DNA from 3 places in the Nonomuraea sp. CA-143628 genome. Region 1 is predicted to be linked to each of the others. Evidence: riboswitches for the same ligand, from Rfam matches in the RefSeq annotation. Region 1 holds a riboswitch; each other region holds the start of a gene.
The links. A riboswitch is a leader RNA that binds a small molecule or an ion and turns the genes downstream of it on or off. The one in region 1 is predicted to bind thiamine pyrophosphate.
Positions count from the first base shown of each region.

Region 1 (4,247 bases):
GACCAGCGCCTGGTCGAGCACCTCCAGCGACGGCGCGCCGCCGGTGCCCATGATGAGCCGGGAGGAGAACTTCTCCCCGGCTATGAGGAGATCATCCACCTTGCACCGCCGTCAGCACTTCCATCCGGTCACTGTCGCCGAGCGCCGTCGTCTCCCAGGCGCTCCGCGTCACCACCTCGTCGTTCACGGCCACGGCCACGCCGGTCGTCGCCGTGGTGAGCGTGAGTACGGCCTGCGCCACGGTGGTGCCGTCGGGCACCTCGTGTGGGGCCCCATTGATGGTCACATTCATGAAATATCCCGATACCTCAGCGGCGAGCACAGCTCCGCGAGCTCGCTCTCCTCACCCAGCAGAATGGCCGCCGTGAGCGGGGCCAGCAGCACCCCGCCCCGGTGATGCCCAGTGGCCAGCACCAGCCCTGGTGTCCCGCTGGGCCCGATGAGTGGGACGTTGTCCGGTGTGCCCGGACGCAGCCCCGCCACCACATCGGCGATCTCCAGCTCGGTGACGCCGGGCACCAGCTCGTGGGCGTCCCGCAGCAGCTCGTACAGTCCGCCCGCCGTCACCCTCGTGTCGAACCCCAGCTCCTCCTGGGTCGCCCCGACCACCAGCTCACCGTCACCCCTCGGCACCAGGTAGACGGATGTGCCGTGGACCGTCCCGCGTACGCACCTGCCGAGCAGGGACTGGGGGGAGCGCAGCCGCATGATCTGCCCCTTGACCGGGCGTACCGGGACATCGACCAGCCCGGCGCTCCACGCCCCGGCCGCCAGCACGACCCGCTCGCCCCGGATCTCGTCGGGGAAGTCTGCCTGCGGGAGGCCCTTGTCTTGGGTGGCCGTCTGGTTCAGGGTGGCCGTTCCGTCTTGGGTGGCCGTCTGGTTCGGGGTGGCCGCCTGGTTCGGGGCGGGTGTTTGGTTCAGGGTGGGTCTCCGGTCCGGCGCTGCCGTCCAGTCCGGGGCGGGCCTCCGGTTCGGGGTGGTCGGCCGGTCCGGGGGTGCGAGGCGTACGCCCACCACCTTGTCGCCGTCCTGGAGCAGTTCGCTGACGCGAGCCCGGACGATTGGGACGCCCAGGCGGTCGAGCGCGGCCAGGAGGGCGGTGGTGACGCGGCGCGGATCCACCCAGGCGTCGCCACGGGCCAGTAGCCCACCGCGTACGGAGGGCGCCAGCATGGGCTCCAGCCGACGGCACTCGCGCCCGGTGAGCCGCTCGACCGGCAGCCCCAGCTTCTCCATGAACGCGGCCAGCTCACCGAGGGCCGCCAGATCGTCGGCCCCGAACGCCACGGCCAGCGTCCCGTCGGCCCGGAAGTCCAGCCCGGCCCGCGCGGCCTCGCTGAGCCCGCTAACGGCCGCTTCAGACGGTCCGGCCCCGTCAAGCTCAGACGCTCCGATCTCGTCGAGGCGGGTCGCGGCGGGTCCCGTAGCAGCATGGAGGCCGACGTCGGAGGCGGCGAATCCCGTACCGGCATCGAGCTGAGGGAGGTTGGCGGCGGGTCCCGTACCGGCATCGAGCTGAGGGAGGTTGGCGGCGGGTTCCGTACCGGCAACGAGGCCGGCGTCGGTGGCGAGTTCGGTGGCGAAGGACGGCCAGCGGCGCAGTGCGGCGAGGCCCAGCCGGAGCAGCGGCTCCTCCGTGTAGGTGACCTCGCTCACCGGCGCCAGCATGCCCGCCGCCGCGTGCGAGGCCCCAGAGGCCGGTGCCGGGTCGACCACGGTGACCGGCCGCCCCGAGCGGGACAGGCGCCAGGCGATGGACAGCCCGATGATCCCGCCGCCTACGACGATGTCCACGTCCGCTCCCTTCGCCGGCATGATCCGGATCAGGTGTCTTGCGGTCGAAGGCCCGGTGCAGCCTTCCTCTCAGCCCGGTAAACGGCCGGACTCCCGCGCGTCTTACGCCTCCACCCTACGGCCTCGGCGCGACGTCCCGGCACAGGCCCCGTTATGGTCTTGAACGTGAATCATGTGGTGGTGGCAGGCGCCGGTCTGGCCGGTGTACGGAGTGTCGAGGCGCTGCGCGCGAAAGGGTTCGACGGCAGGATCACGCTGATCGGGCAAGAGCGGCACCGGCCGTACGACCGGCCACCCTTGTCGAAGGCGGTCCTGTCCGGCAGCAGTGACTCCAGCTTCGTCGACGCCGACCTCGCCGTGCTGGAGGTGGACTTCTGGCCGGGCGTCTCGGCCAAGGCGCTGCGTCCCGGCGTCGTCGAGACCACCGAGGGCGAGCTCGGCTACGACGGCCTGGTGATCGCCACCGGAGCCGAGCCGATCACGCTGCCCGGTGACGGCCGTCAGCACGTGCTGCGTACCCTCGACGACGCGCTGGAGCTGCGCGCCCGGCTCGTCAAGGGCGCCCACGTGGTGATCATCGGCGCCGGCTGGATCGGCGCCGAGGTGGCCACCGCCGCCCGCCGGGCCGGCTGCGAGGTGACCGTGATCGAGGCGGGCCCCACCCCGCTCGCCCAGGCGGTCGGCCCCGAGATCGGCGCCCGCACCCAGGGCTGGTACGAGGGCATCGACCTGCGGCTGAACACCCTGGTCGGCTCCGTGGACGACGGCGGCGTCACGCTCGCGGACGGAAGCCTCATCGAGGCGCACGTGGTCGTCACCGGCGTCGGCGTGCGCCCGACCGTCGGCTGGCTCGCGGGCTCCGGCATCGACCTGGACAACGGCGTCGTCACCGACGAACACCTCGCCACCTCCCTGCCGAACGTCGTGGCCGTGGGCGACTGCGCCGCCTGGTGGTCGCGCCGGTTCGAGACCAGGCTGAGGGTCGAGCACTGGGACGCCGCGCTCAACTCACCCGAGGTGGCCGCCGCCACGCTGCTGGGCGTGGAGGCCGCCTATGACCCGGTGCCTTATTTCTGGTCCGAGCAGTTCGGCCACATGGTCCAGTACGCGGGCCACCACCCGGCCGGAGACCGCCTCCTCTACCGGGGCGAACTCGGCGGAAAATGGTCGGCCTGCTGGCTCACCTCGGACGACACCCTGGCCGCCGTACTCGCCGTGGATCGGCCCCGAGACCTCGTGCAGGGCCGCAGAATCATCGAAGCCGGACACCGCGTGGACGCCGAACGCCTGGTAGATCCCGACCTCTCCCTACGGGACTGTGTTGTTTGAGCAAGCACGCCATGTGGTAGTTGTGGTTTCGTGACGCTTTCTGTTGCGCAGATCGACCGGGAGACCGACCAGCTCGTCGCCGAGTGGCTCACTCTCCCCGAAGTGGCCGCGCGCCTAGACCTTTCGATAGGGCGGGCCAAGCAACTCCTCAAGGACCGCAAACTGCTCGGTGTGCGCCGGGGTGGTGGTGGGCCACAAGTGCCCGCGGTGTTCCTTGACGGAAAGGACGTGATGAAGGGTCTGCCCGGCACACTCTCCGTGCTGCGCGACTCCGGTTACGACGACATCGAGTCGCTCCGCTGGCTCTTCACTCCCGACGACTCCCTGCCCGGCTCGCCCGTCGACGCCATCAGGGCCGGTCGCCATACCGAGGTCAAGCGGCGTGCCCAAGCCCTCGCTTTCTGACGCCCGCCTCTACCTCTGCACGGACGGCCGTCGCGAACGCGGTGACCTGGCCGACTTCCTCGACGCGGTGCTGGCCGCGGGCGTGGACATCGTCCAGTTGCGGGAGAAGGGGCTGGAGGCGCGCGAAGAGCTCGCGCTCCTCGAGGTCTTCCGCGACGCCTGCGACCGGCACGGCCGGCTGCTGGCGGTCAACGACCGGGCCGACATCGCCTACGCCGCCCGGCCCGACGTGCTCCACCTGGGGCAGGACGATCTTCCGGTGAAGGTCGCGCGAGAGATACTCGGCGACGACATCCTCATCGGACGGTCCACCCACTCCGTCGCCGAGGCGTCCGCCGCGGCCGTGGAGGAGGGCGTCGACTACTTCTGCTGCGGTCCCGTCTGGCCGACGCCGACCAAGCCGGGCCGCCACGCGCCGGGGCCGTCGCTGCTCCGGCACGCGGCGTCGCTCGGCAGCGGGCGGCCGTGGTTCGGCATCGGCGGCATCGACCTGGGCAATCTCGATCAGGTCAGGTCGTACGGGGTCGAACGGGTTGTGGTGGTACGCGCCATCACGGAGGCCGATGACCCGGGCGCCGCGGCAGCGGAGTTCGCCAAGCGCCTGGCCGGTTGACAGACGCGCGGGCGCCCGCCGCACTCAGCTTGTACGTGAGGCGGCGGGTCGTCACGTAGCCGCTCAGGGTGTGCGTGTGCGGTCCCTCAGGCGTGCCTGAGAG
Region 1 is NZ_CP192072.1:8,734,715-8,738,961, reverse strand. It holds gene ACQP2T_RS39740 (thiazole synthase) at 1-51, opposite strand, end outside; gene thiS (sulfur carrier protein ThiS) at 92-292, opposite strand; gene ACQP2T_RS39730 (FAD-dependent oxidoreductase) at 289-1,797, opposite strand; TPP riboswitch at 1,787-1,904, opposite strand; gene ACQP2T_RS39725 (NAD(P)/FAD-dependent oxidoreductase) at 1,963-3,126, shown strand; gene ACQP2T_RS39720 (Rv2175c family DNA-binding protein) at 3,157-3,531, shown strand; gene thiE (thiamine phosphate synthase) at 3,509-4,144, shown strand.

Region 2 (4,247 bases), 110 kb from region 1:
CGTGGACGACACCCCCGTCCCCATTGACGATCCTAAGCCCCAGGGCAAGGGTCGTCCCACACCCAAGCGCCGGGACGCGGAAGGCAGACGGCGCCAGCCGGTCACCGCGCCCAAGGACCGCAAAGAGGCCTATCGACAGGCCCGCGCCAAGCAGACCGTCGAGCGCGAGCGGGCCCGCAAGGGCATGCTCGCGGGCGACGAACGCTATTTCCCGGCCCGCGACAAGGGCCCGGCGCGCAAGTTCGCGCGCGACTGGGTCGACTCGCGGCGGCTGCCGAGCCAATACTTCCTGCCGTTCTCGCTGGTGATCCTGCTGGCGACGTGGATCCCGTGGCCGGCCGACATCCGTCCGCTGGTGCTCGGCTACGTGATCACGATCGGCTGGCCGATCATGATGATCGGTGTGCTCTTCACCTCGATCTTCGTGGCCTGGCGGATCAAGAAGCTGGTGGCGGAGAAGTATCCCAAGGAGAACCTGCGCGGCGTCGGCTTCTACGCCGCGATGCGGGCCCTGCAGATCCGCAAGCTGCGCTTCCCGCCGCCCACGGTCCTGCCGGGCGGCAAGCCGGTGCCGCCCAAGAAGTAACGCGGTTCACTGCGGCTTTCGCGCCGTTTCGCTCCTGCTTCTCCCAGCGCGGCACTCCTCGGGTGACCGCGGGCGTCGGCCGCCCAAGGCCGGATGTGGACACGCTCGCGGGGTGTTCAGCCCCTCGTGGCGGAGTCAGACTGTCGCGCATGACAGATCGTCCGCCCGAGAGCACCGGCTCCACATCGTCGTCGGACAGCCGCGGGACGACCGGGGCGAAGTGCGCGCTCGCGGTCAAGGGCCTGATGGGGATAGAGGCCATCACCTGGGGCAGCGGGAGCTCCTGGCGTACCGGCACGGGAGTTCCGGATCACATCGCGGCGCCCATCCAGTTGATGTGCTTCGAACTCCTGCCCTATGCCCTGCTCAGGGCCGGGCACATCAGCGAGAAGACGTTCCTGCTGGGCATGCGGAACCGGTCCTCGACCAAGTACGACGGCGGGTCGGAGGCGTGGGCGGGCTTTCTGTGCGATCCGGTGTCGAAGGATCGCGTGCCGGTGGACGAGCTCGCGGGCCTGCGTACCGTGGCGGGCGACGTCATCGTCATGATCGGCGGCTCCGCCGACGCGTTCCACACCGTGACCGTCTCGGGCACCGCCTCGACCGGCCCCGCCAAGGAAGGGCCGATGATCTACTCCCTCGCCGACCGCAGCCCGACCAGCGATCCCACCGAAATGACCCTCGGTAAGATCATCGCTCAGTTCCTGCCTTATGAGACGGTCGCCGTACAGGTGCTCACCGTGAAGCCGAGCCTCCTGGAGTGAGTTCACGGCCACCAGTGGAAAGAGCTGTCGCGGCGCCAGGTGGGGGCGCCGATCTGTCACGGGCGGGCGCCTCTTTCGATTTTTTCGACGAGCGGCAGGGGCTCGTTCACAGCCATTGGCGGGTGGGCCAGGCTTCGAGGCGCCACGCGCTGTCCCAGAACATCCACTCGTATTCGGTCGCCCGGATGAACGCCTCCGCCATGGCTTCGCGGATGGCGGGGCCGGACTGGGCGGCCTGCCGGTCGGTGATGGCCCTCGCCTGTTCGGCGGAGACGGCGAAGGCGGGGTCGGAATAGGTGGCGATCCACGCGTGGTACGGATGGTCGCGCCGCCCCTCCGTACGCGCCAGCAGTGCCGTGCCGACGTCCTGGTAGACCCAGAAACACGGCAGCACGGCGGCGGCGAGCACGGGTAGCGGCGCGGTGAGCGCGGTGGCCTGAAGGTAGGACGCGTACGCCAGGCAGGTGGGCGAGGTGGGAATGGCCGCCATCTCCTCGGCGTCCAGGCCGAATTCGCCGAGATAACGGCCGTGCAGGGCCCGTTCGACCGTCAGCGCCGTATGGGCGGACTGAGCGAAGAACGCGGCGTCGGAGGAATCGTCCGCCCGCGCCGCCGCCGTCGCCAGCGTTTTCGCGTACGCCGTCAGATAACGGCTGTCCTGAACGAGATAGAAGGCGAAACGCTCCCGGTCGAGACCGCCGTCCCCGAGCGCGTTGTTGAACGGATGGTCGCGGATCGCGTCGAGCAGCTTGGCCGCGCGCATCCAGATTTCATCGCAGAACATACCCTCACTCACCAGAGTGCGTGGAAATGGTGGACGGGGCCGTCTCCCCCGGCCTGGAGAACGCCCGCGGCCCGCGGCGCGCCGTTCAGATATCCCTGGCCGTCCACCCTCGAGCCGGTGCCGACAACGGAGAGGATCTTGGAAACGGGAGCCACCCGGACGTCCCTTCGCTAGTGCGAACTAGATCAGGTTCTACGGGTGTGATCTCAGCCCGACCTGCCGGGCACCCCGCGTCGCAGATCAGGGTAACAGAGGTCATGGTCGCGGACGGCGGTCCACTATGGGCCCGCGAGGGGGCGGTCTTCATCCGGTCGCGTTCCCCAGCGAGGCGGAAGGCACGCATCCAGCCGAACTTGCCGGGGATTCTCGCGGTCGACCAACGACCCGAGCACCTTCATTCCGGCCGCGTGCCGAGCGGGAATCGCCGGCGCCTCGAAGAATTCGATGAATTCCGCGCGGCGGCCTTCCTTCACCCGATAGGGTCCGCACCTCGACCATTAAGGCCGTCCCTCTCCGCCACGACCGCCACGATCGGCGGCAAGTGGAAGCTCATCATCCTGGAGTGGCTCGCCGAATCGCCCGAACACTTCGCCGACCTGCGGCAGGTGGCTCCGCCAGGAAGTGCCGGCCGAACAACTCCGGGAGCCGGCCGCCGACGGTCTGGTCAATCGCGAGCCGGCGGGAAAGGCCCCGGTGCCGGTGGAGTATTCGCTGACGGAATACGGGCGTTCGGCGTTGCCGATCGTCGAGAGCATGCCGCTGTTCGGCCGCCGTCATATCGAACGCCGGGCGACGATCGACTGATTCCGCAGAGCGAACGATTGAGCCCGTTGCCGAACCCGGACCAGGTCTGAATTCCTCTCTTGGTGCCTTAGACTGGCTCGCCCGTAATGCGCGCCGTGCCCGGCGCAGGGTTTCATTTGAGAAGCCTGGCAGTGTTTCATTTGAGAAGTCAGGAAGTGCTACCTCGGGTATCGGCCATCGGGTAAGCCGGAAGCGCTTCGGCCTGTATCATCCGAGCGGGCTCTAAACGCCCCGCATCGCCTCTTCTCGGCATGCGCCGAATCACCAGGATCAACTCCCTGTGGCCGCACGGCTCACAGCAAGGAGGATTTTCATGCGCATTTTACGTACCGGCTATAAACTCGCCCCGGCAATGGCGGCGGCGTTCTTGGTTCTGACGCTGACCTCATGCGGCAGCGGCAGTGGCAGCGGCGAAACCGCCGCCACGGGAACCACCGCTGCCGAAGCCGCGGACACGAACCAGAAGGCGACGGAAAAAACAGCCGCCCCCGCCGGTGAAAGCGTCAAAACCGGCGTCATGGATCAGCTGCGCAAAACGCGGGAGATAAAGGAGCTGCCGTACAAGCCGGCGGCCGTGACGAAGTTCGTGTCGTGCATGGCCAACGTCCTGGTGAAGTACAGCAACAAGAAGGACCTGCAAGCCTTCGCCCATGGCTCGCTCGACCTGGAGAGCATCCGGCAGACCGACAAGGCCGCAGCCGACAAGGCGGGCTTCAAGTGCACGGAGGTCGTCAGCAAGGACGATCTCAAGCAATAGACGGCGAGCCCGCCGGATGCCGTACTCCAGCACCCGGCGTCCGATCCAGCAGGTCGATCGGCCGGGCACGCGCCTGGTCCATCGGCGGCGCGGCCAACCCGGACGATCCCTTGGCCAGGGGCTCGCGAACCACCAGGCTTTGCGGCCCCGGCAGCACGGCCATGGATCGTCCGCCCGCCTCGCGCCGCTCGCGCTCGCCCAACAGCATCCGTACGGCCTGGTCCAGGTCTCGCGTCGCCGGAGCGCGACGAACGGCAGGCTGACCCGCATGGAACGGACGCCGTACGCGACCTTCTCGCGGTCGGCCGGGCTGATGGGTGCGGTGTCGAGCAGGGCGCGCTGGGCCCCGGCGGGCAGACCGCACCCATCCCGATTTAGATCACCGCATGAGACGGGCCTAAGGTCGGATCTATGGAATTCCGTACCCTCGGTCGCAGCGGTCTCAAGGTCAGCGAGATCAGCTACGGCAACTGGCTCACCCATGGCTCCCAGGTCGAGGAGGACGCCGCCAAGCAGTGCGTGCAGGCGGCGCTCGACGAGGGCATCACGACG
Region 2 is NZ_CP192072.1:8,844,457-8,848,703, forward strand. It holds gene ACQP2T_RS40245 (DUF3043 domain-containing protein) at 2-586, shown strand; gene ACQP2T_RS40250 (hypothetical protein) at 736-1,350, shown strand; gene ACQP2T_RS40255 (TenA family protein) at 1,457-2,134, opposite strand; TPP riboswitch at 2,280-2,375, opposite strand; gene ACQP2T_RS40260 (winged helix-turn-helix transcriptional regulator) at 2,756-2,938, shown strand; gene ACQP2T_RS40265 (hypothetical protein) at 3,252-3,695, shown strand; gene ACQP2T_RS40270 (hypothetical protein) at 3,685-3,903, opposite strand; gene ACQP2T_RS40275 (aldo/keto reductase family protein) at 4,107-4,247, shown strand, end outside.
Region 2: another riboswitch for thiamine pyrophosphate. It lies ahead of ACQP2T_RS40255 (TenA family protein); the one in region 1 lies ahead of ACQP2T_RS39730 (FAD-dependent oxidoreductase).

Region 3 (4,247 bases), 5.2 Mb from region 1:
TTCGACTGCGACGGTCTGCACCTGGTCATCCACCTGGCCCGCGCGGGGTGGCTGCGCTGGCGCGAGGACCTCTCGGGCGCGAAGCCGGTCCGTCCGGGCAAGGGCCCGCTGGCGGTACGGGTACGCCTGGCGCCCGACGACGAGGGCCTGGCGCCCGGGTTCGAGCTGACCGAGGCGGGGACGCAGAAGCGCCTAGCCGTCTATGTCACGAAAAATCCGGATGACGTGCCGGGTGTCGCCGCCCTCGGCCCCGACCCCCTCGACGACGCCTTCACCGTGGCCACGCTCAAGGCCATCCTGAACGGCAGCCGCACCCAGGTGAAGGGCCTGCTGCGCGACCAGAAGGTGATCGCGGGCATCGGCAACGCCTACTCCGACGAGGTGCTGCACGCGGCCAAGATGTCCCCGTTCAAGATCGCCTCGACCCTCACCGACGCCCAGATCGCCGACCTGCACGAGGCCATCGTCACCACGCTGCGCGAGGCGGTCGAGCGGGCGCACGGCCTGGCCGCCAAGGACCTCAAGGCGGAGAAGAAGTCCGGCCTTCGTGTCCACAACCGCGCCGGTCAGCCATGCGATGTGTGCGGTGACACCATTCGCGAGGTGTCCTTCGCGGATTCCTCGCTGCAGTACTGCCCCACCTGCCAGACAGGCGGTAAGCCGCTCGCCGACCGCCGCCTGTCCCGCCTACTGAAGTAACACCTCCGTGCTGCGGGTCACGCTCTGACTATGACGGGCTTCTCGGGCTCTCCGGACTCGTGTGCGGGGGTGGGCGGGCGTCGGCGTAGGCCGGTGGCCATGATGAGGGCGGCGACGGCCGTGGCGGTCAGCGGCACCAGCAGCGCCGTCCTGATGGCCGCCAGCCCGGCCTCGGCGGAGGTCGCGTCGCCCAGTGCCGCCACGCTGACCGCCGTCACCATGGACAGCCCGAGCGCCGCGCCGAACTGGAAGGCCGAGTTCAGCAGTCCACCGGCCAAGCCCTGCTCGTCCTCCGCGATGCCCTCCGTGGCGACGATCGTGAGCGGGCCGTACACGAAGGCGAACATCAGGCCGATCAGCAGCATCGACGGCAGCATGGCCGCGTACGACCAGTCCATCCCGACCCCCACGAACAGGCCGTAGGCCGCGAGCCCGGACAGCAGGCCGCCGAAGATCACCCGGGCGTTGCCGTACCTCTGGACCAGCCAGGGGGTCAGCGTGGGCGCGAGCACCACGTCGGCGGCGGCGGCGAGCAGGGCCAGGCCGGTCTGGACGGTGGACCAGCCGCGCAACTCCTGCAGGTACAGCGTGACCAGGAACTGGAAGCCGAAGAACGACGCGGTGAGCAGCAGCGCCGTCAGGTTGGCGCGCACCAGTGGCGCGGAGCGCAGGATGCCCAGGCGGACGAGCGGGGTGGCCGACCGCCGCTCGATCGCCACGAAGGCCGCCAGCAGCGCCGCTCCGCCCGCGAATGCGCCGATGGTCCAGGCCGGGCCGTCGGCGGGGTGCTCCAGTCGTACCAGGCCGTAGACCAGCAGGGTCATCGCGCCGGTGATGGTCGCGGCTCCGGCCAGGTCGACGCCGCCGGTGGGCCGGGGCGTCGGCTGCTCCTTCAGCAGTGGGACGGCGGCGATCAGGATCGCCAGCGAGAAGAGGACGGGCGCGAAGAAGACCCAGCGCCAGCCGATCGAGCTCAGCAGACCACCGATCACCAGCCCGAGCGCGAACCCGGCGGCCCCCGTCCCCGCGTACACCAGCAGCGCGCGGTTGCGCTGCCTGCCCTCGGGGAAGCTCGTGGTGATCAGCGACAGCCCGGCGGGCATCATGAAGGCGGCCGCGACCCCGGTGAGGAACCTGGCGACCAGCAGCACCCACCCCTCGGTCGCGAACCCGCCCAGCCCGGAGAACACCACGAACACGCCGAGCCAGAGCAGGAACATCCTGCGCCTGCCCAGCAGGTCGGCCGCCCGGCCGCCGAGCAGGATGAAACCGCCACAGCCCAGGACGTAGGCGCTCACCACCCCGCTCAGCATGCCCGTGGACAGCCCCAGATCGGCCCTGATCGACGGCAGGGCCACGTTCAGCATGGCCACGTCGGTGCCCTCGATGAAGATGGCCCCGCACAGCACGATCAACATGCCCCAAGCGCGTTTGGACATGGTCGACTCCCGGTTACTTATCGGCATTCGGTTATCTCTGGTAACCGTCCAAATCATCCGGCAGTATGAAATGTCATGGAAGACGGCACTTCTAAGTCACCCGGTTACTGCGAGAGCACCGTGGACGACGACTACGACGTGTGGCAGTGGGACACCAGGGAGGACTGCGAGGTCCGGCAGATACTCGACCGCGTCGCCGACAAGTGGTCGCTGCTGGTCATCGCGCTGCTCGACTGCCAGAGCCTGCGCTTCACCCAGCTGCGCCGCGAGATCGACGGGGTCAGCCAGCGGATGCTCAGCGTGACCCTGCGCCACCTGGAGCGCGACGGCCTGGTCAGCCGTACGGTCCACCCCGTCGTGCCGCCACGGGTCGACTACGCGCTCACGCCGCTCGGCCGGACGCTGCACCAGACGATCAAGAGCCTGGTCACCTGGACCGAGGAGCACCGGCAGGAGATCGCCACGGCCCGTGCCGCCTACGACCAGCGACGCGAGATGATGGAGGCATGACGGTTCCAGAGATCTCGGCCGGCGACGTTCCCGCCGACGCCTACCTGCTCGACGTGCGTGAACAGGACGAATGGATGGCCGGGCACGCCCCCGAGGCGGTGCACATCCCGATGACGCAGATCCAGGGGCGGGTCGAGGAGGTGCCGGGCGACCGGACCGTCTACGTGGTCTGCCGGGTCGGCGGCCGGTCGTTCCAGGTCGCGGCCTGGCTCAACCAGCTCGGGCGCGAGGCGGTCAACGTCGACGGCGGCATGCAGTCGTGGGCGGGCGCGCGCCGCCCGATGGTCAGCGAGACGGGGCGCCCGCCGTTCGTCGCCTGACGGATGGCATAATCCGCTCGACAACTACACAAACCGCGGGAGCTCGGGGTGCACCGGGCTGAGAGGGCGACTGACCTGTCGCCGACCGCATGAACCTGTCCGGGTAATGCCGGCGTAGGGAGTGTGAGATGACGCATGTCGTCGACGAAGTCCCGCTGACCCTCGAAGGGACGCCCCCCAAGACGCTCGGGCTGCTCGACCAGGGGGCCCTGTGGGCGAACCTGGCCGTCAGCCTGCTGGGGTTCAGCGGCGCGCTGTTCCTGCTCGACCCGCTCGGCGGCAGCCCGCTCAGCCTGACCGCCGCCCTGCTCGCCGCGCTCGTCGGCAGCCTGGTCGGCACGGCCATGGTGGGGCTGTCGGCCATCCCGGGCACGCAGACCGGGCGGCCGGCGATGGTGCTGCTGCGCGGGTTGTTCGGGGCGCGGCTGTCCTACATCCCGACCGTGCTCAACATCGTCCAGATGATCGGGTGGGGCGCCTTCGAGCTGTGGGTGATCGCCAAGGGCGCGATGGCCATCTTCGGCGCCGTGGTGCCGTACCAGGTGTGGGTGGTGGTGGCGGGGGCGCTGACCACGTCGCTGACCATCTGGCCGCTCGGGTCGGTCCGGCTGCTTCGGCGCTACGTCACCATCGGAGTGATCATCTCGCTGGTCTGGTTCGCGGTGGCGTTCCTGTCCAAGGCTCCGGCGCAGGGCGGCGGGTCGTGGACGGCGTTCGCGCCCGCGGTCGACTACGTCATCGCGCTGTCGGTCTCGTGGGTGCCGATCGCCGCCGACTTCGCCCGGCACTCCAGGTCGAGCCGGGCGGCCTTCGCGGGCGTGGTCGGCGGCTACACGCTGGCGCAGGTCGCCTGCCTGGGGCTGGGCGTCTACGCGGTGGCCATCGCCGGGTCCGCCGCGGTGGCCGCCGACGGCACGGCCGTGTTCGGGGCGTTCGTCGCGGTGCCGCTGGGCGCGCTGTTCTTCGCGATCCTGGTGTTGCGGGAGGCCGACCAGTCGTTCGCGAACGTCTACTCCACGACCATGTCCCTGCAGAACCTCATGCCGCGCGTCGACCGGCGGGTCTTCTCGATCGCCATCGGCGTGCTGACCACCGCCATCGCGCTGGTGGTCGACGTGAACTCCTACGGGGCGTTCCTGGGAGTGATCGGGGCGGTGTTCGTGCCGATGTTCGCGGTGCTGGCGGTCGACTACTTCCTGCTCGGCGGATCCTCGGGGTGGAACACCGACGAGGACGCGCCCGCCCGCTGGTCCATGCTGGTGCCCTGGGCGCTCGGCTT
Region 3 is NZ_CP192072.1:146,224-150,470, forward strand. It holds gene ACQP2T_RS00745 (Fpg/Nei family DNA glycosylase) at 1-699, shown strand, start outside; gene ACQP2T_RS00750 (MFS transporter) at 717-2,138, opposite strand; gene ACQP2T_RS00755 (winged helix-turn-helix transcriptional regulator) at 2,214-2,648, shown strand; gene ACQP2T_RS00760 (rhodanese-like domain-containing protein) at 2,645-2,968, shown strand; TPP riboswitch at 2,994-3,106, shown strand; gene ACQP2T_RS00765 (purine-cytosine permease family protein) at 3,097-4,247, shown strand, end outside.
Region 3: another riboswitch for thiamine pyrophosphate. It lies ahead of ACQP2T_RS00765 (purine-cytosine permease family protein); the one in region 1 lies ahead of ACQP2T_RS39730 (FAD-dependent oxidoreductase).